Regions from separate parts of the Pseudoalteromonas sp. S2721 genome, predicted to be linked through region 2. Evidence: predicted binding sites of a transcription regulator. Region 2 holds the regulator's gene; each other region holds the start of a gene.
The links. Region 2 encodes FliA, which starts transcription of late flagellar genes. Its sites were predicted from a motif close to CTAAAGNTNNNNNNNNNNNNGCCGATA; they were not measured.

Region 1: a site for FliA is predicted at 4,717-4,743, ahead of CWC02_RS13350 (DUF4402 domain-containing protein). Genes of this name have one in related genera too.
Region 3: a site for FliA is predicted at 1,816-1,842, ahead of pomA (flagellar motor protein PomA). Genes of this name have one in related genera too.
Region 4: a site for FliA is predicted at 1,117-1,143, ahead of CWC02_RS12885 (VC2046/SO_2500 family protein). Genes of this name have one in related genera too.

What each region holds. Positions count from the first base shown of each region.
Region 1 is NZ_PNCZ01000034.1:3,970-9,879, reverse strand. It holds gene CWC02_RS13365 (MSCRAMM family adhesin SdrC) at 1-2,764, opposite strand, end outside; gene CWC02_RS13360 (fimbria/pilus periplasmic chaperone) at 2,785-3,576, opposite strand; gene CWC02_RS13355 (DUF4402 domain-containing protein) at 3,585-4,052, opposite strand; gene CWC02_RS13350 (DUF4402 domain-containing protein) at 4,072-4,665, opposite strand; gene CWC02_RS13345 (SPOR domain-containing protein) at 4,777-5,385, opposite strand; gene CWC02_RS13340 (SPOR domain-containing protein) at 5,459-5,910, opposite strand, start outside.
Region 2 is NZ_PNCZ01000040.1:1,428-7,337, forward strand. It holds gene CWC02_RS15095 (protein phosphatase CheZ) at 1-16, opposite strand, end outside; gene cheY (chemotaxis response regulator CheY) at 34-417, opposite strand; gene CWC02_RS15105 (RNA polymerase sigma factor FliA) at 458-1,168, opposite strand; gene CWC02_RS15110 (MinD/ParA family ATP-binding protein) at 1,195-2,055, opposite strand; gene flhF (flagellar biosynthesis GTPase FlhF) at 2,048-3,529, opposite strand; gene flhA (flagellar biosynthesis protein FlhA) at 3,550-5,661, opposite strand; gene flhB (flagellar biosynthesis protein FlhB) at 5,733-5,910, opposite strand, start outside.
Region 3 is NZ_PNCZ01000002.1:26,329-32,238, forward strand. It holds gene dxs (1-deoxy-D-xylulose-5-phosphate synthase) at 1-410, opposite strand, end outside; gene ispA ((2E,6E)-farnesyl diphosphate synthase) at 499-1,386, opposite strand; gene xseB (exodeoxyribonuclease VII small subunit) at 1,391-1,633, opposite strand; gene pomA (flagellar motor protein PomA) at 1,906-2,673, shown strand; gene CWC02_RS00495 (flagellar motor protein MotB) at 2,677-3,600, shown strand; gene CWC02_RS00500 (hypothetical protein) at 3,731-4,207, shown strand; gene CWC02_RS00505 (DNA topoisomerase III) at 4,274-5,910, shown strand, end outside.
Region 4 is NZ_PNCZ01000031.1:5,135-11,044, reverse strand. It holds gene CWC02_RS12900 (M48 family metallopeptidase) at 69-749, shown strand; tRNA gene CWC02_RS12895 (tRNA-Tyr) at 847-931, opposite strand; tRNA gene CWC02_RS12890 (tRNA-Tyr) at 981-1,065, opposite strand; gene CWC02_RS12885 (VC2046/SO_2500 family protein) at 1,178-1,693, shown strand; gene CWC02_RS12880 (DUF6172 family protein) at 1,829-2,128, shown strand; gene CWC02_RS12875 (hypothetical protein) at 2,202-2,642, opposite strand; gene cysK (cysteine synthase A) at 2,797-3,765, opposite strand; gene CWC02_RS12865 (carbohydrate binding family 9 domain-containing protein) at 4,006-5,910, opposite strand, start outside.

The sequences.
Region 1 (5,910 bases), on a different contig from region 2:
TTAATATTTTCAGTGAATTAAACTTGCCAATACTCGCTATATATCCCTGGCGCTTTTCGAGTGGCCGCAAAGTAATGTCAACTCCCACCAGCACATCACCTTTGGGCGATAACTGTATTTTATGTGTTTGAGTACTAGTCAGTGATTTTTGTCCTTGGTACTGCTTATCTACAATCGCCTGATACTTACCGGGCTTAATATCAGTAAACAAGTAATAGCCATCATAAGCCGCTTGCGTAGTTGCTACATCATTACCTTGCTCATCCACTAAAGTAATTTGGGCATAAGGTTGAACATTAGCTCCTTGCTCTGTCTGCTGATAAACAGTGCCTTCTATTTCGCTGGCATTATTTACTGGAAAATCCATGTACTCAACAAAGCCTGCTCGTGGTGTTATGGAGAAACCATCGTGGGCGGGGATCATAAAAGGGTCAGCAAAACTGTCACGATCGAGCACTATATCTGTTGTGCGGTTAGCTGGCATAGCAGAAAGAATCGCGATCCCTTGTTCATCAGTAATCGCTTGGCGATAATTTTGTAAGCCTTTTACTTTAACACCTGCCAAGCCCTTCTCATTACTGTCTTTAATACCATTATCATTTTCATCTAAAAACACATTAACCATTAAACTACCTGTATTGGTCAATGTTCTGTTGCTCATAAATGGTTGATTATATTGGCTATCAAAACCAAAGCTAAATCGGCTATTTAAGCGAATTTGCCATTGGTCATTACTATCGTAATTAACATTACTGCTTAAGTTAATCCTGTCATTTTGCCACGTTAGTCCTAATTCTGCAGACTGAACATCGTAATCTAGAGAGTCCCTTAAAGTTAACTCTGCTTGGAGACTCGGGCCTAAACTTCGGCTAAATTCAGCTTCATAACTTGCTATCTCACTCACTGGAGAAAGACGATAATTAACACCAAACCGACTGTACACTCTGCCTAGTCGTGTTTGTAAACGCGTCATACCATCTACACTTTCTTGCCCGGCACTTGGGTCTTGCCATTGCAATAAATTATTTATTGAGACGTTTGCATAGCTGTAATTTAAACGGTTATAAATTTGCTTTAAATCACCACTTTGTGCGTGTTGAACTAAAAAGTTGTTTTGATAATTAAGCCGCCCAAAGTTGTTTTGCATCAGCTCACCAGACATATCAAATTGATAGCTTTTCAGCGTTATATCTCGACCATTCTGGTTATCTGTACGGTTCGTTGCGCTGAATAGCAAAGACTGATCAGCCAGCTTAGTTCTTGTTGTTAATTCAAATTCTCTTTGTTGTTGATTGTTTTCTTCATACTCCAGATTAACTAATAACCTATCTAACAAGCTGAGATTCGTTCCTAGAGCAACATGGTATAACTCATCTTGCTCTTGCTTTTGCGCCATAAAGCCTGAGTACATAGCAACGTTATCACTCAATCCATATTGGTATCGCCCTGCAGCAACCCAGCCCTTGTTTGCACTATTACTGTTATTACCTAATAACTGCTTGCCTTGCTCTGAAAAAGATAACTCATAGACTGCTTCCCCTTGTTCAAGCTGCGTACCATCAATGTAGTAATATTCTGTTTTTCGCTCTACTTGCCCTTGCGGACCATAAAAAATCAACTCAAAGTTATTTTCACCAAACAGTAAATCAACGTCAGCAAAAACATAGCGCCCATCCGCCAAGCTCAATTGCTGCTCAATTAAAATACCATTGCGGTATAATTCAACATCCCAACCTGGCTGTACTGCACCAGTTAGATTCACTCGATTATTATTAACTGCTTGCCCAAGTTGATAATTCGAAATTTTAACTCCGCGCCCGTACTGGTTGTTATAACGGCTGCCAACTTGCGTAGCTGTGACATCACCTACCTCAATAAGACTTGCAGCAAGTGGACCTAACAGCTGATTATTCACATCTTGCTTGGAGAAAGTTAGTCTTGAGTTATTCAATAAATCACTTTCACGGCCCGATAAAAAGTATTCCATAGTAAGGTATGCAAAATCTTGCGAGCCAAGTAATGAGTAACTTGCCTGACTACCATCATTATCTTGGGTATAGTTCAATTGTAAGTCAGCCACAGGGACAGATAAGGCCTGGTATGGGCTTGGTTTCCAAGGTAAAGTTGCTTGCTTTTGAGTACTATAGCTTTGTAGTTGTTTTTTATGTCGCTGCGCTTGGGCGACAACCGGATAAACAGACTCAGTTTCAATATACAGCTCTAAGCTTGCGTAATCAGAGCGATGCTGAAATTCTAAAGCCTCAGCGAGTACTGCTGCCTCTATATAAATATCATCATCAACACTAATTTGTTGTTCTGTAAGCTGCCACTTTTTTGTATCTGTAATCAACTGTTTTTGAGCTGTTAATTGAAAGGTTTTATTGGTGTTAATGAACCAACCTTCGGCCCTCTCGGCTGATATATCGACATTAATTGCAAGCTGTAAAATATCAACTAGCCCCGAAACGCCAAGCAATATGTCTTGATCAGACTTAAGGGCAAACAACTCACCTAAATAATTTTCATTTAAATAAATTGAAAATAGCAAAAATTCCCCAATGGCAATTCGTTGCTGAGCGTCTAAGGTATCTGCAGAATGATTAACAGCAGTTATATGCTTAGATTGTGGAGCGTAAAGCTGTTCGCCATTTAGCTTAGCTCTTATGGCATTGACTCTAGCTAGTACATCCTCTGTACTCACAGTCGAATTAGCAACGCTGATAGGACTTAATAGTATAAGCCCTATCGCAAATAAGCGATTCATAAATGTTTTCGCATTAATCCTTAATGTCGAATAGGCAATGAATATGAGCCAAAATCGACGCCTTCATACTCATCGGCACCTTGATATTTAAGCTCAATGTTCCCTTGTTTTGGCAACTGTTTACCAGAGAATAAATCTAACAACACAGTCGCTTGTTCAATTTCAGGGTATAGGCTTAGATTCCCGATTTCTGCGATTTTTTCTTGTTTACCTGCAGAATTAGTAACATACGCGCTAAGTCGACCGTAACTACTAAAACCTTGTTGTTCAGTTAATTTAACGGCAATTTTTGGTTTTTTGTTTACCGAATCTTCAACTATTTCTGCAGTTTGAAATGCAACTTTTGGCAGCTCACCTTGTTCACGATATACAACTGGAATACTAAAACTCAAAATCATATTCACTTTAAGTCCAGCCTTAGCTGCCTTATCTTCATTTGGTAAGGCTTGAAATAGTAAATGGGAACGATATTCCCCTTTAGCCAAATCCTTAGGCTTTCTAATTGCTATTTTAATCGTTTGCCTTTCGCCAGGTGCTAAGCGAATTTGCTTTGGTGATAAGCGTGCCATAGGAGAAAGGCTCGTGGTTACTGGCTCACTCAATGTTTGATAGCCCCCACCAGGTAGCGCTAATTTTTCGCTCCATACCACGCGGTATGTACGGTACTCTTCTGAGCTATTAATGACGGTGACTTTTGCGCTTCGTTGGCGCTCATCAAATGAAACCCGCGTTGGTGAAATAAGTAAGTTTGCCGTTGCATATTGACTGAAAAAAACAAAAAGAAGTCCACATAAAAGACGTTTTGCGAACATATCTATCCTTAGTAATCGACTGATATTTCTAAATAAGTTGTAGAAGAATACTGACCATCAGCGTATGGTTTAGCGCTACGGTCTGTCGTTAAAATACCGCCAATAAATACTTTTGCTTCACCAAATTCATTGGTAATCACATATTTAGGAAAACCATTAAGGCGTACAGAAAATCCAGCACTCGAGTTGCCATCGATATCATGTGTTAAGTCAACTGGGGCAACTAGATTCATAGTTAGCTGAGTTCTAGCTGGAAAGTCAGTAAGTAATAATTCTGCAGGGCGGCCATTTTTAAGAACATAAACCGAGCCCTGCGTATTGATACTGCCATCATCTTTGACGATTACAGAGCTGGTATTTGTATTAGCTAGAATAACTAGAGTACCAAAATCAAGCGCTTGTTGCTCTGTGCTCGCAGCCTGTAAGGGTGTTGAGAACACACAAAATAAAACAGTAGCTAAAAGCAAAAAGCGCATGACTAATTACCTAGTATTATTAGTAAGCAACTTCTAATTGGAAAGTGCCGGTATACTCAACATCACGATAAGGCTCAGATGACGCCGAATTTGAGGTAGATAAATTGGCACCAATGTTAAACTCAACACTGCCGTCTGCATCTGCTGTTAAATTTGGGCTGCCTGGAAGGTAATAAGCATTTGCATTTGGGCCTGAAGTAATAAAATACTTCCATTCATCAACAATAAAGTTTGGCTCATTTAAACCTTGTCCATCAGAAGCTAAAATATTAGCTGTAGGATCAGTAATCGACAAACGCGCATTAGGCACCGCTTCCGATACCGTAAATGAAGCAGGAGACCCTTGCTCAATAATTGAAATAATCGCAGGAGATGCATCTGTTCTTGTTGAAACAGGGCTTGCATCAGGTTCTGGGTTAATTGTTAAAACAGCTTGCGCAGCACCTGAAGGATCGGCTACGGCACGAATAGTACCAAAATTTAGATCATTTCCTTTTGTTAAAACAACTGAGTTTTGAACCTTTACTGTTGCACTGAAAGATTCAGTAGTGGCATAAGAATAAAAAGCAGAAAATGCTAATGAGCATGCAATTAAAGAAAGAGGTAATTTCATATTAAGTCCTTATAAATAAATGGCTAAGCCATTTTGCTGTATCTTAAGCTTTATCGACCTCTAGAACAAATACTTTAAGGTTAATCCCCTAATTTCCAAGAGGAAAGATACTTAAAGCATCTCCCCAATAAAAGGGGCTGTCACACAAGTTTGCCCCATTCTTTTGGCTATCTCACAAAAAGCTGTCGCCTGAGTATAATTTACAAATGGACCTGCTCGTAATCCATACAAGGTTACCCCTTTTTGCTCACGAGTTTTAAAGCGAAAATCTAGGTCATTTAAAACAGCAGGATAATCACGTTTAAGGTTCAAGACCTGATGTCTGACCTTTTTCGGCGTTAAATATAAACCTAATTGCACACCTGCTTCTGCTGCTTTGTTTGCAGCAATAATCGTTTCTAATGAGTCGATTGATGATGATTGCTGAGATTGTATTTGCTCACTTTGGTGATAGATCACATCATTTTGCGGCTCAAATGCCGATGGTTGTGCAGTTAAATCACTATTAGCCGAAAGTACCTCGATTAACAACGCAAGGTCTTTTTCCATTGCTGCAAGACGTTCAATGCTAGGCTGTTGATTTTGCCACTCGGCAGCAAATTGCTGTACCTGCTGTTCAGTATAAACAGGCTGGCTTTGTTCTTGGCTCATCATACATGCTGTTAAAGCAGTTAAGCAGATGGTTAACAATAAATATTTAGAGAAAATAGAAAAATGCATGGTGACGTCAATTCTAAAAAACAGACTTAAATATTAGCAATAAAAATGCCACCTTTAGAGTGAATATTTGACGCTAAAAATAAATTCGATTATCTGTGTATTTACTAACCCAACAATCAATACCTTGTCGCTTAATAGCCGCGCAGTCAGCTTTCGCATTTTTTAAATACTTATAGCCTCCAAACTTTAAGCGGTAGAAAGTTCTATCATGCACGTCTGCAACTTCAACATTCAAAATTGGTTTACCTTGAAAAATACTAGGCGCTTGTTTTGCCATTTTATGAAAGGTGACTTCTATTGCGGTCTCAGAGCTAACTGATGCTAACTGTAACGCAAAAGTATAATTAGGTTTTGTAGGTGCTAATATAGCAGCAGTGGCTAGGGTATTTTTTTGTGTAGCCGTTGATTGAAGCTCAGAACTAGTTTTTACATTAATTTGAAAAATAGGATCAATTAAGCGAAGTGCAAAACTTTGCATAGAATTAACGGTAGAGCTTAGCAGCAGCTCATTACTGCAACCAGAAA
Region 2 (5,910 bases):
CAGCTAGTGCTGACATAAGCCTCTCCCCTTAGATTAACCTAAACGTTCAAACACTTTTTCCAATTTGGTTTTAAGTGTCGCAGCAGTGAATGGTTTAACGATATAGCCATTAACACCCGCTTGAGCAGCAGCAACAATTTGTTCTTTTTTCGCTTCAGCTGTCACCATTAATACAGGAATATGCTTAAGGCTATCATCAGCACGAATTGCTCTTAACAAATCAATGCCTTGCATACCTGGCATGTTCCAATCTGTTACAACAAAATCAAATTCTTGATTTTGTAGCATTGGCAATGCTGTTGACCCATCGTCAGCTTCCTGCACATTGGTAAAACCTAAATCCCTTAATAGATTTTTAATGATACGTCTCATTGTAGAAAAATCATCAACAACAAGAATTTTCATGTTTTTATCCAAAACATCCTCCGGTGAGGTTTGAACCTATATTTACTTACTACTAATTAATCCAGTCATTGATTTTTGCTTTGAGCTTAATCATCGCCTGACCATGTATCTGACTCACACGCGATTCACTAACATCGAGTATGTGTCCTATTTCTTTTAAGTTCATTTCGTCGTTGTAGTACAAAGACAAAACAAGTGCATCTCTTTCTGGTAACGATTGGATAGCCGTTAATAGAGACTGGTTAAACCGCTCATTTTTAACGTTATTAAACGGTTTGTCTAGTCCTAAATCCTGACCTACAGGTGTAATGACGTCTTCATCAACGCCTAAGTCCTCTATACCTAATACTTTACTAGAATTTACATCATGTAGAATATGATGGTACTCATCGAGCGTTATATCAAGTTTTTCAGCGACTTCTGTATCTTTAGGTTCACGATTTAGCGTGCTTTCTAATTCGGAAATGGTTTCAGCCACAAGGCGAGCATTTCGGTGAACTGAGCGTGGTGCCCAGTCACCTCTACGAATTTCGTCTAACATCGCACCACGAATACGAATTCCAGCGAAAGTTTCGAAACTAGCCCCTTTGCTAGCATCAAAGTTTTTTGATGCTTCAATTAGGCCTATCATGCCTGATTGAATTAAATCATCGAGTTGGACACTGGCAGGTAAACGAGCAATTAGATGGCACGCCACTTTTTTAACTAAAGAGGCATGTTTTTCAACAATCGCATTTAAGTTTTGTGCTGATTGATATCCCATCGCTTTATTCACCGATGTTGTCATAGTTAGCCGTTTACTAGTTTTTCAATGAAAAATTCTAAATGGCCAGAAGGTTGATTAGGGATCGGCCACTTAACTGCTTTTGTTGCTAATGTTTTAAACGCCACCGCAGCTGGTGAGTTTGGAAATAATTCAACAATCACCTTTTGACGTCGCGTAGATTTACGCATGTTCTCGTCATAAGGAATGGTAGCTACCAACTCCATTGAAACGTCTAAAAAGCGATCCGTTACTTTTGAAAGTTTAGCAAATAATTCTTGCCCTTCACGCAAACTGCGCACCATATTGGCAACAATTTTAAATTTATATACGCCATGCTCACGGCTAAGCACTTTTATAAGCGCATAAGCATCGGTAATTGAGGTAGGTTCATCGCATACAACCACAACAACATCTTGGGCTGCACGAGAAAAGCTTAATACCATGTCAGAAATACCTGCAGCGGTATCGACAATTAAAATATCAAACTCGGTGTTTAACTCACTAAAAGCGCGGATAAGGCCTGCATGCTCAGATGGTGTTAATTCCACCATGCTTTGCGAACCAGACGTCGCTGGTACAATTTTTATACCTGCAGGACCTTCAACGAGAATTTCGTCAAGCTCACACTCGCCTGACAAAACATGAGATAAGTTACGTTCAACACGAAGGCCAAGCATCACGTCACAGTTTGCCAAACCTAAATCGGCATCTAGTACTAATACACGATTTCCTTGCTGCCCTAATGCGATTGCGGTGTTGAGTGAAACATTGGTTTTACCCACTCCACCTTTACCGCCAGTCACAGCGATAACTTTAACGCCACTATTATTATTTTGATTCATTTTGCGCAGGCCGCTTGCTTGATCTAATACTGTGTTAATCATACATCCCTACTGTGTTCGACGCTACTGCTTGACGTCGTGAATGTTGTGCTTTTGCTCGTTTTAAATACAATTGTTCAGCTTTTTTCACTAGTTTTTCAGCATTCGCTACGCGAATATCTTCAGGAACACGCTGACCGTTAGTAAGATACCCTATTGGCAGGCGATTTTGAATCGCTATACTAATAATCTCACCTAAACTTAAAGATTCATCCAATTTAGTGAAGATACAGCCACTTAGATGAACCTTTTTAAAGTGTCTTACGGTTTCTTGCAACACATTTATCTGTGCTGTCGCACTCAATACTAAATAACTACGAATATCAACACGCTGATTACGCATTAAGGTGTTTAATTGCTCAGTTAAACGTAAATCACGTTGGCTCATACCCGCTGTATCTATTAATACTAGACGCTTATTACGTAAATGGTATAGCACTTCAGCTAATTCATTCGCATCTTTTACCTGCTTAACACCACAGCCAATAATACGACCATAAGTAGCCAATTGTTCGTAGGCACCAATTCTATATGTATCAGTGGTGATCAACGCCACTTTATCAGCACCATATTTTTGTGCGCCCAGTGCAGCTAATTTCGCAACAGTCGTTGTTTTACCAACACCCGTTGGGCCCACTAATGCGAATACACCACCTTGACGTAGGATTTCGTTATTCGTTGTATGCATTTGGTTTTCAACCATTTGCAGTAATGCTTGCCACGCTTGTTGACGTGATACATCATCAGGAATGAAACAGGCCATTTGTTCAGCAACATCACGTTCAATGCCCATACCCGCTAAGCGGTCAATCATACATGCACGAGTCGGATCGCGGCGAGCCATATCTTGTTGCATTAAGCCAGATACTTGGTGTTCAAGTAATTGACGAATCGCATTCATTTCTTCCCGCATAGTCGTCATTTCTGATTGATTCGCAGGTGCTGAGTTTTTATGCTCAGCGGGTGAATCTAAATCATCAAAACCTGAATCTAAATCGTCATCAAAACCAAGGCTATGAGCTTGAGTTTGTACACGAGGTGCTGCCTGCGGTTGATAACGAGGAGCTTGCTTATATTCAGGCTGTTGCTGCTCAAAGCTTGGCTCTTTTGCTTGATAGTGTTCACTCGTATCAATACCAGATTGACTAAACATTGACGCAAGCTCTGGCGAACGAGGGCGTGGGGCTTGACGCTCAAGTAACGCTTGTAGGCTATCAGCAACTTTCGCTTGCGGCTCAGGTTTAGCACGCATTGGCTCAGGTTTAACAAAGTTATGCTGTGGAGTAGGTGCTGATTGTGCCACTGCTGGTTTAGCTTCGGCTTTCGGGGCTGCTTTGTCGTAATCAACAGCTGCAACGATTTCAACGCCGTTAGCAAGCTTTTTGTTCGACATAATAACCGCATCAACACCTAGTTCATCTTTCACTTCTTTCAGTGCTGTGCGCATATCTTTAGCAAAAAAACGTTTAATTTTCATGGTTCAACCCCTTTACTATCCTATTGTTGGCCTACTGAGCTGACAATCTTAATCTGTCTTTCGTCTGGTACCTCTTGGTAAGACATCACCCTTAAACCTGGGATGGTGTACTTAACAAAGCGAGATAACACAGTTCTTAACATTCCTGACGTTAACAGTATCGAAGGTTCACCGGCCATTTCTTGGTTTTGATGCGCTTCATTCAATGATTGTTGAAGTCGCTCTGCAAGGCTTGGCTCTATTCCGGCACCTTCGTCACCTGCATTCTGAAGTGACTGATGCAACATCTGTTCCAACTCAGGCGCCAAGGTTATGACAGGGATCTCAGAAGACATACCAACAGCATCTTGAACGATCAATCTGCGCAGTGAAATTCGCACTGCAGCCGTTAGTACATCAGGGTCTTGGCTACGTGGGCCATACTCAACAAGGGTTTGAACAATCGAGCGCATATCGCGAATTGCCACCCCTTCATTGAGTAAGTTTTGTAGCACTTTTACGATAGTAGTGAGTGGTAATACGTCAGGAACCAGTCCCTCAACAAGGCGTGGATGACTCTTCGCTAACATATCTAGTAAGTTTTGTACTTCTTCATGACCAAGCAGTAAAGCAGCACTGTTAGTAAGTAACTGGCTGATATGAGTTGCAACCACAGTTGCTGAATCAACGACTGTGTAGCCAAGTGACTGCGCTTCATCTTTTTGATCTGGTTTGATCCAAACCGCATCCAACCCAAATGCAGGATCTTTTGTGGCAACCCCTTTGATTGGACCAAATACTTGGCCTGGATTAATCGCTAACTCATCACCATGCTTAAGCTCACCTTCACCGCTTGAAACCCCCATCATAGTGATTCTATAAGCATTTGGGTCAAGCTCTAAGTTATCGCGGATATGCACAGGAGGTACCAAGAAACCAAGTTCCTGAGACAATTTCTTACGCACACCTTTGATACGATTTAATAGTTCACCACCTTGAGATTGATCTACCAGTGGAATTAAGCGATATCCCACTTCTAAACCAATAACGTCAACCTGTTGAACATCATCCCAACCCAGTTCTTTTTGCTCTTGTTTATTAGCAACACCTGTTCCTGGCGCACCACCATTTGCTTCTTGCTCTGCTTTTTCAGCTTCTGCTTTGGCTTTTTGTTGTTGGGTGAAGTAAGCAAGGTAACCCAGTAATCCACCTAGGCTTAAAAATGCAATATGCGGCATACCTGGCACAAGACCCATGATGATCAAAATACCAGATGCGATATACAAAGACTTTTCGTTACCTAGCTGTGTCTTAACTTGGTCGCCCATATTGTGCGATTCATTTTGACGGGTAACAACGATTGCAGTACCGATAGACAGTAACAGTGAAGGCAGTTGTGCAACTAGACCATCACCAATGGTTAGTAAGGTGTACACTTCCATCGCACGGCTGAACGATAAATCATGTTGGATCATACCAACAAATAAACCACCAACGATGTTAATCACTAGAATAACGATACCCGCTATTGCATCGCCTTTTACGAACTTACTCGCACCATCCATTGAACCATAGAAATCGGCTTCGCGGGTAACCTCTTCACGGCGTTCACGGGCTTGCTCTGCACTGATAAAACCAGCGTTTAAATCAGCATCAATCGCCATTTGTTTACCCGGCATTGCATCAAGAGTAAAGCGAGCTGATACTTCAGAAATACGACCTGCACCTTTGGTGATAACCACAAAGTTAATAATGATTAAAATCAGGAAGACCACTAAACCAACTGCATAGTTACCGCCGATAACCACCGAACCAAAGGCCTCGATAACTTTACCGGCTGCATCACCGCCGTTATGACCTTCGAGTAATACTACACGGGTACTGGCGACATTCAGCGCTAAGCGCATGATGGTTGCAATCAGTAGAACCGCAGGGAACATACCAAATTCAAGGGGTTTCATGGTGTAAACTGTAACCAGTAACACCACCAGTGCTAACGCGATATTAAACGAAAATAGAATATCTAAAAGAAATGGCGGCAGGGGTAAAATCACCATACCCAGCGCAGCAAGTACCATTAACGGCGTGCCGATACCCTTCGCATATTCTTTTTTATCTCTGTTAAGTTGTTGTAATACCGCTTTAAATTCCATAATCCAACAATTTCAAAAAATTGACACTACACGGAATTTGCAATAACTATTCCAAGTTATAAATTTACTGTTTAGTATTTGTAGGCATCGGGGATTGGGAGCTTTTTATTGAGTGGTACAGGACGTTTACCGCGCCCTTTTTGGAAGCGTTTTAACTGGAAGACATAAGCTAACACTTGTGCAACGGCAGTGAATAGCTGATCAGGTATTTGATGACCAACATCGGTGGTGTGATACAGCGCACGAGTA
Region 3 (5,910 bases), on a different contig from region 2:
GCAGCAATGGCCATACCTAAGGCTGCTGAAATTGAGGTGCTCGAATGACCAACACTGAAAGTATCGTATGGGCTTTCTTCACGGAATGGGAATGGGTGTAAACCGTCTTTTTGACGAATAGTATGCATTTGGTCACGACGACCCGTTAAGATTTTATGCGGGTATGCTTGATGACCCACATCCCAAACTAAACGATCTTCAGGAGTGTTATAAACATAATGCAGTGCAACTGTTAACTCAACAGTGCCTAAACCTGATGCTAGATGACCACTACTTTGCGAAACTGAGTTAAGTAGGTATTCGCGTAACTCTTTACTAAACGCAGGTAACTTGTCTTGCGCTAAATCACGCAGTTGTGCTGGTTCGTCAACCAAACTTAATAATGGATACTTGCTACTATCAAGTGTCATGATTTTTTATACATCCTTCGCTAACCAGAGTGCATTATAGCCCATTGCCGCTCCGATTTTTTAGTTATTTTGTCTTTCTTTTTAGGTATTAATAATTGCGTTCAACAATATAGCTTGCAAGACTCGCCAATTCGCTGGTGTCGTAATCAATAGCCTCAAGAGCTTGATGGGCTTGAGCCAGCAAATCTTGTGCTTTTTGCTTTGCGCCTGCCATCCCTAATAAAGCAGGGTAGGTTGCTTTGTTTGCAGCAACATCGGAACCCTGTGGCTTACCTAATGTTTCAGTATCAGCTTCTACATCAAGGATATCGTCTTGTACCTGAAAGGCCAGCCCAATTGCTTGACCGAATAGGTTTAATTGCGCGAGTGTATGTTCATCACAGCTTTTTGCACTCAATGCACCGAGTGTAATTGCACAATTAAGCAAGGCACCCGTTTTTAGCTGATGAATGCGCTCTAGCTGAGCAACTGTAATTTCTTTATCGGTCGCTTCAATATCCAGTGCTTGCCCACCTACCATACCTTCAATACCTGAGGCTTTGCTTAATGAGGCAATCATTTTTACTTGCTGGCTCGCAGAAACAGCAAATTGATGGTTAGCGATTAAATCAAATGCCAGTGTTTGTAAGGCATCACCTGCGAGTATGGCTTGTGCTTCGCCATAGACAATATGACAGGTAGGGCGGCCACGTCTTAAGTCATCATCATCCATTGCTGGTAAGTCATCATGAACTAAAGAATAGCTATGAATACACTCAATAGCGGCGGCAAGAATATCAAGATCGGCCTTGTCCGCGCCCATCATCCGGCCCGTTGCATATACAAGGTAAGGACGTAAGCGTTTACCACCATTTAGAACACCGTAGTGGGTGGCTTCTTTGATGTTTTTTTCGGTATTAAGTGGCTGTTCAAAATAGCGATTTAAATGTGCTTCAACGTCTTCACGAGCGCGTTGTAATTGTTCTTTTAATTGCACTTAATTAGTCCAAGTTTGAATCAAAATTGCTAAGAGGCGCTTGGCTATCGTTACCCATTAAAATGGCAACTTTTTGTTCGGCTTGTTGTAACTTACCAGACGAAGCGTTTGCTAGCGCAATGCCGCGTTCAAATTGTTTTAGTGATTGTTCCAGTGACAATTCACCTTGCTCCATTTGTGCAACAATTTGAGATAATTCATCCAGTGCTTCTTCAAAGCTTAAGTTTTCTGGTTTCTTTGTTGCCATTGTGGCCTCGATAGCTGTTAGAAAGTGAGGCCAATTTTAGGGGGAATGCTAAACTAGGTCAAAGAATGATGTGTTTTTTTACGCATAATTCATTTTTAGTATGCTATTTTTACGATTTTAAATACAGCTTAAACTTGTAGCTTAAAAATCTTACATTAAAATAAAATTAATTCATTTAATGATTTAAGTATTTCAACTGCTTGCCGATAAGCAGTTAATAATAAAAATTTGATACTTGAGTGTATCGTGTAATTGTTCCTCTGGAGGGGTATGTGGATTTAGCAACCATAATAGGTATTCTTGGTGCCATAGGCTTAATTGCTATGTCGATGGTGTTAAGTAGTGATGGCCAAGTTGCAATGTTTTACAACACGCCTTCGGTGGTCATTGTATTTGGTGGTTCGATTTTTATTGTATTATCAAATTTCACCATGGGGCAATTTTTGGGCATAGGTAAAGTGGCAGCAAAAGCTTTTATGTTCAAAATCGAATCTCCGGAAGAATTAATTGAAAAAGCAGTAGAATTAGCTGATTCTGCACGTAAAGGTGGCTTCTTAGCATTAGAAGAAGCTGAAATCCCCAACGGTTTTATGCGTAAAGGGGTCGATATGTTAGTGGATGGTCATGATGCTGATGTCGTTCGCGCCACGCTGCAAAAAGATATTTCTCTTACTGCTAACCGTCATGAACTCGGTGCTGGTTTATTCAAATCACTTGCCGATATTGCTCCTGCAATGGGTATGATCGGTACGCTAATCGGTCTGGTTGCTATGTTATCAAACATGGATGACCCAAAGGCAATCGGCCCAGCAATGGCAGTTGCCCTTTTAACAACTCTCTATGGTGCTTTCTTAGCAAACGTTGTCGCTATTCCAATTCAGGTAAAACTAGAACTGCGTAAAGACGAAGAAGCCCTTAATCAACGCTTAATTCTTGACGCGGTGCTAGGTATTCAAGACGGTCAGAACCCGAAAGTAATTGAGGGTATTTTGAAAAACTACTTAGCCGAATCAAAACGTAAAGTTGATACCGAGGAGTAGAGCATGTCAGATGAAGAGTGCAAATGTCCTCCACCAGGCTTGCCTGCATGGATGGGAACCTTCGCAGATTTAATGTCATTATTAATGTGCTTCTTTGTACTCTTGCTTGCTTTCTCAGAAATGGACGTACTGAAGTTTAAGCAAATTGCCGGCTCCATGAAGTTTGCTTTTGGTGTACAAAATAAAATTGAAGTAAAAGATATTCCAAAGGGAACCTCGGTCATTGCCATGGAGTTCACTCCGGGTAAACCTGAACCTACTCCTATTGAAACGATTCAGCAACAAACCGTTGAGATGACACAACAAATGCTTGAGTTTCAGGCTGGCGACGAAAGCTCCGCCGGTGGTCGACAAGAACAGCGCGGTAATAAACGTGGTGGTGAATCGCAAAGTACGGCTCAGCAACAAGCTTTAGAACAGTCAATTTCTGCGGCTGATCAAGAACAAACAAATGAACTTGTGAAGAAAATTGCTCAGCAACTAGAACAGCAAATTATGGATGGTGCGATTGAGCTCGAGTCATTAGGCCAGCAAATTATTATTCGCATTCGTGAGAATGGTTCATTCCCATCGGGTAGTGCTTTTTTACAGCCAAAATTTAAACCTATTATTCGTGATATTGCTACGCTGTTAAAAGATGTGCCGGGTGAAATAACCGTGTCAGGTCACACTGATGACTTCCAAGTATCGAATGAGCTTTATACTAATAATTGGGATTTATCATCAAAACGTGCGGTGGCAGTTGCCAGTGAAATGGAAAAAGCGCCAGGGTTTGATAAGTCCCGTATGATGGTAGTCGGCCACGCAGAAACGAGGCCTCTAGTACCGAATGTAACCGACGAAGATCGCAAGCGAAATCGCCGTGTTGAAATCTCTATTATGCAAGGTAAAGCACACGAATCTGAACCTATTGATGTAAGGAAGTAAATCAATTAAAGTTAAGCCTCATTAACAAATGTAATAGAGAATAAAAATGAAAAAAGTTGATAAATATAGCTACATGCCTGGTAATGGTAGTGGCGACGATGATGGTAAAACAGATTAAGGTTAGTTAATTTTGCCTGATTGGTTTGTATATACCATCTCAATTTTGAATAATAGCTGGGTGTTCATTCTGAGCCCTGCTATTTTCGTTTTCTACCTCCGCAAAGATTGGCAGGCATTCCACTTTACCGTAATAACTGCATGTTTCTTTTTATACGGTACCTTAATTCATAGCGGCTTACGTGAATTTGATGACATTTATATTTGGCGCTATGTCGTTTGGGCTTTTAATGATATTGCTTGGATGGCAATCATTGCTTACTTAGGTATTAAAGATAAAGTCTACTTATGGCAAAGTGTTTTAGGGCAGTTGGTTGTGATAATGGCGCCTATTTTGCAACTGTTCCGTTTAGTTGACCGCCACCTTTGGGATTTGTCTTACAGCACTTACATGTATAAGACCCTGCTACCGCTAATCAATATTGGTACTGTGGTCGTATGTTACCTACCACTTATCTATCTTTTTACTCGACGAAGCCAGCAAGCTTAAGGCGTTTCTTCGTTAAAAATCCTGTGCTAGACTACTGTTTATAAAAACAGTATTTAGTGTTGCGTTATGAAACTTTACATTGCCGAAAAACCATCTTTGGCACGAGCCATTGCAGATGCTCTACCAAAACCACAAAAAAAACATGATGGTTATATAGAGCTTGGTAATGGAGATAGTGTCTCTTGGTGTATTGGTCATTTACTTGAGCAAGCAGAGCCCGATGATTACGATGCAAGTTTTAAAAAATGGCGATTTGAGCATTTACCTATCGTGCCAGAACAATGGCAATTAAAACCTAAAGCAAAAACACGCAAACAACTTACTGTACTAAAAAAGCTCATTAAGCAGGCAAGTACAATAATTCATGCTGGCGACCCTGATAGGGAAGGCCAGCTATTGGTTGATGAAGTGATCGAACAGGTTAAACTTAGCCAAGCCAAAAAACAGCAAATTCAACGACTCTTGATCAGCGACTTAAACTTAAGTGCAGTTAAAAAAGCACTAAATAATTTGAAATCGAACCGCGATTTTATTCCTTTGAGTGTGTCTGCCTTAGCTCGATCACGTGCCGATTGGTTATTTGGCATGAATTTAACTCGAGCCTATACGCTTGCTGGGCAAAAAGCTGGATTTGGCAATGTGCTATCTGTTGGGCGTGTTCAAACGCCTATTTTAGGTTTAGTCGTTAATCGTGATAATGAAATCACTCACTTTGTAGCGAAACCTTTTTATGAAGTATTAGCTCACCTTGAAACTCAGCATCAGCAAACATTTGCTGCAAAGTGGCAACCAAGTAAAGCATGTGAACCTTATCAAGATGAAGAAGGGCGAGTATTGCATAGGGGGCTTGCTGAAAATGTTGTGTCACGTATAACTAATCAACCAGCTAAAGTGGTTGAGCTTGAGCAAAAGCAAAAAAAACAACAGGCACCGCTACCTTATAATTTATCCGCTTTACAGATTGATGCGGCAAAGGCGTTTTCAATGCCTGCACAAAAAGTGCTAGATACCTGCCAAAACTTGTATGAGCGTCATAAGTTAATTACGTACCCTCGTTCAGATAATCGCTATTTACCAAAAGATCATCATAAAGATGCCGCGAGTATTATTGCCGCCATCGCTAATAATGAAGGTCAAGCAATTGAAGCTTGTAAGCAAGCTGATAGCAGTAAGCGGAGTAAATGTTTTAATGACAGCAAAGTGGCAGCTCACCACGCTATTGTTCCTACCGAAAAACAACTTCGCTCAGCGTCCTTGAATAGTGATGAACAAAAAATCTATCGCTTGATCTGTCGTCATTATTTAATCCAATTTTATCCAGACTATCTATTTAACGAAACCAAAATAACGGTTGAAATTGCGGGTGGGCTTTTTAAAGCAGCAGCTAAGCAAGATGTTAGCTTAGGCTTTAAAATATTAATGGGCAAAACAGAGTTAAAAGATGAGCAAACCTTACCACCACTTGAAAAAGGTCAACAGCTGCATTGCAATCAAGGTGAAGTAGTAGACAAAATGACGACACCGCCAGCGCATTTTACTGATGCGACCTTATTAAGTGCCATGACAGGCATCAGTCGGTATGTGAAAGACCCAGAAATTAAAAAGATACTTAAGGAAACAGATGGTCTTGGTACTGAAGCTACGCGAGCCGGTATTCTTGAGCTTTTATTTAAACGCCGTTTTTTAGAACGTCAGGGTAAAAA
Region 4 (5,910 bases), on a different contig from region 2:
TTAGCAGCTATTTAGCAGGGTAAAATGGAATCTCTCATTTTTTTATTAATTGAATTGGCTTACTTTTGTTGGATTACACCCTAAAGCGCAGTAAACGCAGAACAACCGTGGCAATTAAAGTTGCTGAGCAGAAACTCACTGTGTATGCGCCTTTTTATGTTCCACAAACTGAAATAGATGCCTGGCTAAACACTAAGCAAGATTGGGTCGCTGAACAAATAGCAAAGCAATCTATGCAAGCTGAGCGTCGCCAATTGCCATTAGTAAACGCCACTATTAAGTTGTTTGGGCAAAACGTCCCAATAGTATTCGGCAAAGGCCCGAAAAACACTTGGCAACAAGATGCGCGGCCTCAGCTTACCTTACTAATATCATCACGTGTCAAACATCAAGAGGCTAACTACCTCGCTTTGCTTGAGCAGTTTATGCATGAAAAGCTTGAGAGCTATATCGAAATGCGAGTGCATGATTACTGCTTGCAAATGTCTGAGACGTTGCCTACAAAGCTTAAAATTCAACATTATAAACGTCGCTGGGGCAGTTGTAACAAACGCCGTGAGCTGACTTTTAATTTACATTTAGCAAGTGCGCCAACCTGGGTGATTGATTATGTAGTTGTCCATGAGCTTGCGCATCTTTTACATATGAATCATAGCGCTAAGTTTTGGCAACGTGTGAGCCAGTTTTATCCAGACTATAAAAAAGCAGAGCAATGGTTAAAAGCGAATGGGAGCAGTTTGAGTTGGTAGATTAAGTTAGCGAGAGTAAAGCTAGAAAGAATAAAGCTAGAAAGAATAAAGCTAGAAAGAGTAAAGCTAGAAAGAGTAAAGCTAGAAAGAGTAAGAGTGGTGGAGGGAGCTGGATTCGAACCAGCGAAGGCTGAGCCGTCAGATTTACAGTCTGATCCCTTTGGCCGCTCGGGAACCCCTCCACACAAATTTTTACTATTGCATTTGGCCCCACTTCACTGAGAAGAAAAGTGGTGGAGGGAGCTGGATTCGAACCAGCGAAGGCTGAGCCGTCAGATTTACAGTCTGATCCCTTTGGCCGCTCGGGAACCCCTCCAATGCAACGGCGCTGATAATAGCAAACTGATTATTTAAGTAAAGAAAAAAACTAAAGAAAAATGCATAAATGCCGATAACTGGTTAATCAAGAAACTATTTGGCTAAAGACTATGCAAATTGATGGTTTGTTGCTCACAGAGAGTCAACTCGATAATCGTCTTAATAAAAGTGTTCACGAGCACCGCTCTGGAGAGTTTGCTTTATTACTCGCAATGCTTTCTCATGATGCGCTCGATTTTAGCCAGTTCCACCTACCAAAAACTGAATTAAGCAATCCTGAAGTATCTGAGTCTGCTCTGCGTACTGAATTAGGTGCTGGTCCTACACAACCATTAGCTCCCGAACAGTTTGATATGCTAATTGGGCAAGAAAATGCATTTAGACTATTGCAAGGTGGTTTATCAGATATAAAATTACGTCATTGCTTAAATCCAGAGCCTTTGAATGTTCGTGATGATAAGCAACATGTGCCGCTAGAAGTGATTGATAACTGTGAGCCAGCAGTTAGAAAACGCTTTTATGAAAAAAACAAACCCGTTGAGCGCCCACAAATCGACGCTGCCGCATTTTATGATAGTCTTACTAATGAGGCGATACATCAACCTCTGCATTTGGCGACAGCTTAGCATTCGAGGCTTAATCGAATTGTCATAGACTATGAATAAACTTAATAAAAAGTACAGCTAAATTAAGATGCGCTTGTTATAATAGCAGTCTATGGCTTAATGCCATTGTCATTGAACCAAGTTACTAGGACTATAATGAAGAAAACATTCACGCTAAACCACGAGAAAATTAAATACCCTCGTATGGTTGATGCAGCCAAGCACGAAGTAAAAAAATACTTGAAACGTGAGCGTAATAAAACACTCCCAGCAGGTGCCGACTATTGGGCGTTTGACTGTAAGTTTGGTGAATCAGCGGATGAGGCCAATGTCGTTCACGTGGCAGAGATTAATAAATGTATTAGCGATATTGAAGCAAAAGAGCTTACATCGTTTTATGTTGAAATCTTAGCGCGTCCTGCACAGCGTCAACATCAAGAGTTTGACGAAGAGTAATACGAATATCAGTTCGCAGTAATACTCTAAAACAAAAAAGGGCCATCAGGCCCTTTTTAGTTTTAGTAATCAATTATCGCGCAAACGGATCGGCATTTATTTTTTCTATGTACCAATTGCCTTTTTTACGCATCATTTTCACACTGCGCATATCATCAATTTTCTTACCATTAAAATAACCCGTAAAAATCAAATTGATGTTGGCTTTATCGCCATACTGTTCGCGCAAGCTCATGTTAGTCATATCGACTTCAATCACCACTTCATCGTATTGCATATTGACTAAGTTGCGAGCGAACTGCCCAGCGGTACCATAAGATTTCATAATTCGCGCCATTTTCGGCGTGGCGTATTCCATCGCTTTATTTAAATCGTTTTGGTTATACAAAGCATCAAAATAGAGGGTCGCTACGTTACCAGGAGTGTTTTTTTCACCTTTTGGTGCATCTTCAGAGCCGCAACCGGAAAGAATGCTGCTACTTAAAAGGATAAAAATTAAAAGTATATTTTTCATTGTTGTAGTTTTTCGAGTGAACTTAAAATAAAGTGTGTGACTAAATGAGCATGATGTAAAGTTAACTCGGTAAAATTAATAGTTTTATTTATTTTGGATAATAAAAAAGGATGCATGTTTGCATCCTTTTTAAAAACTAAGAGATTCTTGGTGATTACTGAACAAGCTCTTTATCGCTGAACTCTTCAGCAAATAATGGGCTTGATAAGTAACGCTCAGTTGCACTTGGTAAAATTACCACAATGTTTTTGTCTGCGTTTTCAGGTTTTTCAGCAAGGCGCTTTGCAGCAACTACTGCGGCACCTGAAGAAATACCCACTAAAATGCCTTCGTTTTTCATCAGTTCATGAGCCATGGCAATGGCATCTTCATTTGATACTTGCTCTGCAGCATCTACAACTTCTAAATCAAGGTTGCCTGGGATAAAGCCTGCACCGATACCTTGGATTTTATGAGGGCCCGGTTTAATTTCTTCACCAGCTAAAGTTTGGCTAATAACTGGCGAGTTAGTTGGTTCAACAGCAACCGATTGTACATTTAAGCCTTTCTCTAGTTTAAGGTAACGGCTAACACCTGTAATAGTACCACCAGTACCAACACCTGCTACGAAAATGTCGATTTTTCCGTCCATTGCTTCAAAGATTTCAGGACCTGTTGTTTCAAAGTGAATTTTTGGGTTAGCTGGGTTTTCGAACTGTTGTAAAAGAATGTACTTTTCAGGCTCACTTGCTTGAATTTCTTTTGCTTTTTGAATTGCGCCATTCATGCCTTTAGCGCCATCAGTTAAAACTAGGTTAGCACCTAACGCTTTTAATAATTTACGACGCTCAAGGCTCATTGTGTTAGGCATAGTTAGAGTTAGTTTGTAGCCACGAGAAGCCGCTACAAATGCTAGTGCAATACCTGTGTTGCCTGAAGTCGGCTCGATTAACTCTTTGTCTTTAGTTAAGACACCTGACTTTTCTGCTTCCCAGATCATTGAAGCACCAATACGGCATTTAACACTGAAGCTTGGGTTACGTGATTCTACTTTAGCAAAAACATTACCTGATGTTACGCGGTTAAGCTTTACAATTGGTGTATTACCAATCGTTAATGAATTATCTTCAAAAATGTTAGACATACTGTTCCCTTGGAAGCAATTTATTCAATCGTGATCAATGAGCTTAGGCTATTGATCTGTAATAGTCACACTTTACTGTGGTGAATAAAAAACGAAAGTAAAGTTTGGCTATAACATATAGCGAATAGGCTTAGATACCCAAACCATCTCAAGGTGCGAGTTTCAGTTGGAATTAATATAGTTTAGGAACAAGCAAGCAAAGTAAGGGGAGGGCGCACCAAAAGGTGCGCTAATAGGGTCTTAAAGCAGCCAAGCGTAGCTAAACTTGGCAAATAACGTACGCTGCTCTTTAGTCATTGATGACAGCTCATCATCTTGATAGCCATTATCAGAGTAACCAGCAAAGAATACAGTTTGCGGGTTCAGCTTGTAAGAATACAGTAGCTGAGTGGCTAACTTTTTATATTGGCTATCAACATCATCTATGTAATTAGCCTGATTGCGTTCTAAATCGGTATAAATGACTGCAAGGCGTAAAAAGCTATTCACGTTGAATTGGTAAGTTAAACGCACATCACTTAAATTGGCGGTAAATACTTCACTGCCATCGGCTTCAAGTTGCTCATAAGTATGACGTAAACGCACTTCAAAATGCTTACCAAGGTTCATATTCAGCACAGGGCGTATATGGAACTTATCACCAACGCGGTTATTAGCTAAATCAACGGCATTACCTGTGTACATATATAAAGAAGCAAATATCCCAGCGGTGGGTTTAAAGTCACTGTACAAGCCAACGCCATTTTCGCTAAACAAGTCGGTGTTGCCGTCGATATCTAAACGTGATTTGTCGTGGCGAAGGCCAGTGCGATTACGATGCTCAACAGAGACCTCAAAAAAGCTTTGTAACGGGCCGCTGACTGAAAAGCTGGTTTGTGCTTCTTTTTCGAGAAGTTCATTATTTTCGTTGTGAGTAATATCCCAATCAGCATATAGGTTAGCGCGATTCCACCAATTGCCTTTATCGCCATACCAGCGGTATTCGCCACCAGTCGTAAACTTTTTAAAATCAACTTGTGAGATAAAGCCTAAGTCAGCTCTCAAATCAGCATCGCGGTAATTATAATCGGCAAATGCGCGCCAGTACTTCTCGTCGTGTTGATACTTAATGTAGTAACCAGTACCTGATTGCTGTTCTTTACTTAAAACACGAAGTACACCTTCGTTGTAGTCGCAGTCACTATTTAATTCACAACTCACTTGCTCTGGCTGTGAGCAGTTATCCCCATCACATAATTCGTCGATAAAATCTTGGCTGTATTGCGTTTGTGACTTTAATACTTGCACTAAGAACACATCGTTTACTGTTGGTTTGTATTTACTATCCAAACTATATACTGTGTTTTTATAGTCATCACTTTGTCTGTGTGTTGCCGTTGACCCAAGTGATAAGCCTGATTCAAAATCGTAGCGATAACGCAGGGCACCGTTTTCACTTTTCTCGTCAAGGGCAACAAGAGATGAGCCTAAATTGCCCGGGATCAACACATTGGTTTGTGTATCATTGGCAATGAAGCCGGCAAATGTATGGCCATTTTTACTGCCGGTGATTTTCGTGCCGTAATCTGGCTGGGCAATATTACGGGTATGAATAAGGTTAAGTGTTGAGGCAAAGTAGTCAGCGTTATCTAAAAAGAAGGCACGCTTTTCTGGGAAGAATAAACTGAAATTATTGTTCACACTCAATTGTGCTACATCCGCTTCAACCTGAGAAAAATCAGGATTAATCGTCGCATTTAAGGTGATATCTGGGGTGATCCCCCATTTAACATCGAGGCTGGCTTCAGTATTGTTTTCTGTTTCCCAATCAGCCACTTGTGCGCCATCAATATCACGTGTCTCATTTTTGCCAAGCACCACAGATGGAATAATCGCCACGTTATTGCCTTGCTTTGCTTGTTCAAAGCCTTGGTAACTTGGCATTTGGCAAATCCAACAGTTGTTACCATGGTCAATTTGCATATTTGAGATACGTAACCGCTCACTGCGCGGTAAAAAGCGTAAAAACTCCATCGCCATAGTCTTACTTGCTACGCTGTCGTCAAAATTCAATACGCGTAATGGAATGGCAACTTCAACTGTGTAGCCTTTATCATGAATAACACCGACGCTATCCCAAATACCGTCCCATGATGAGCTTTCTTG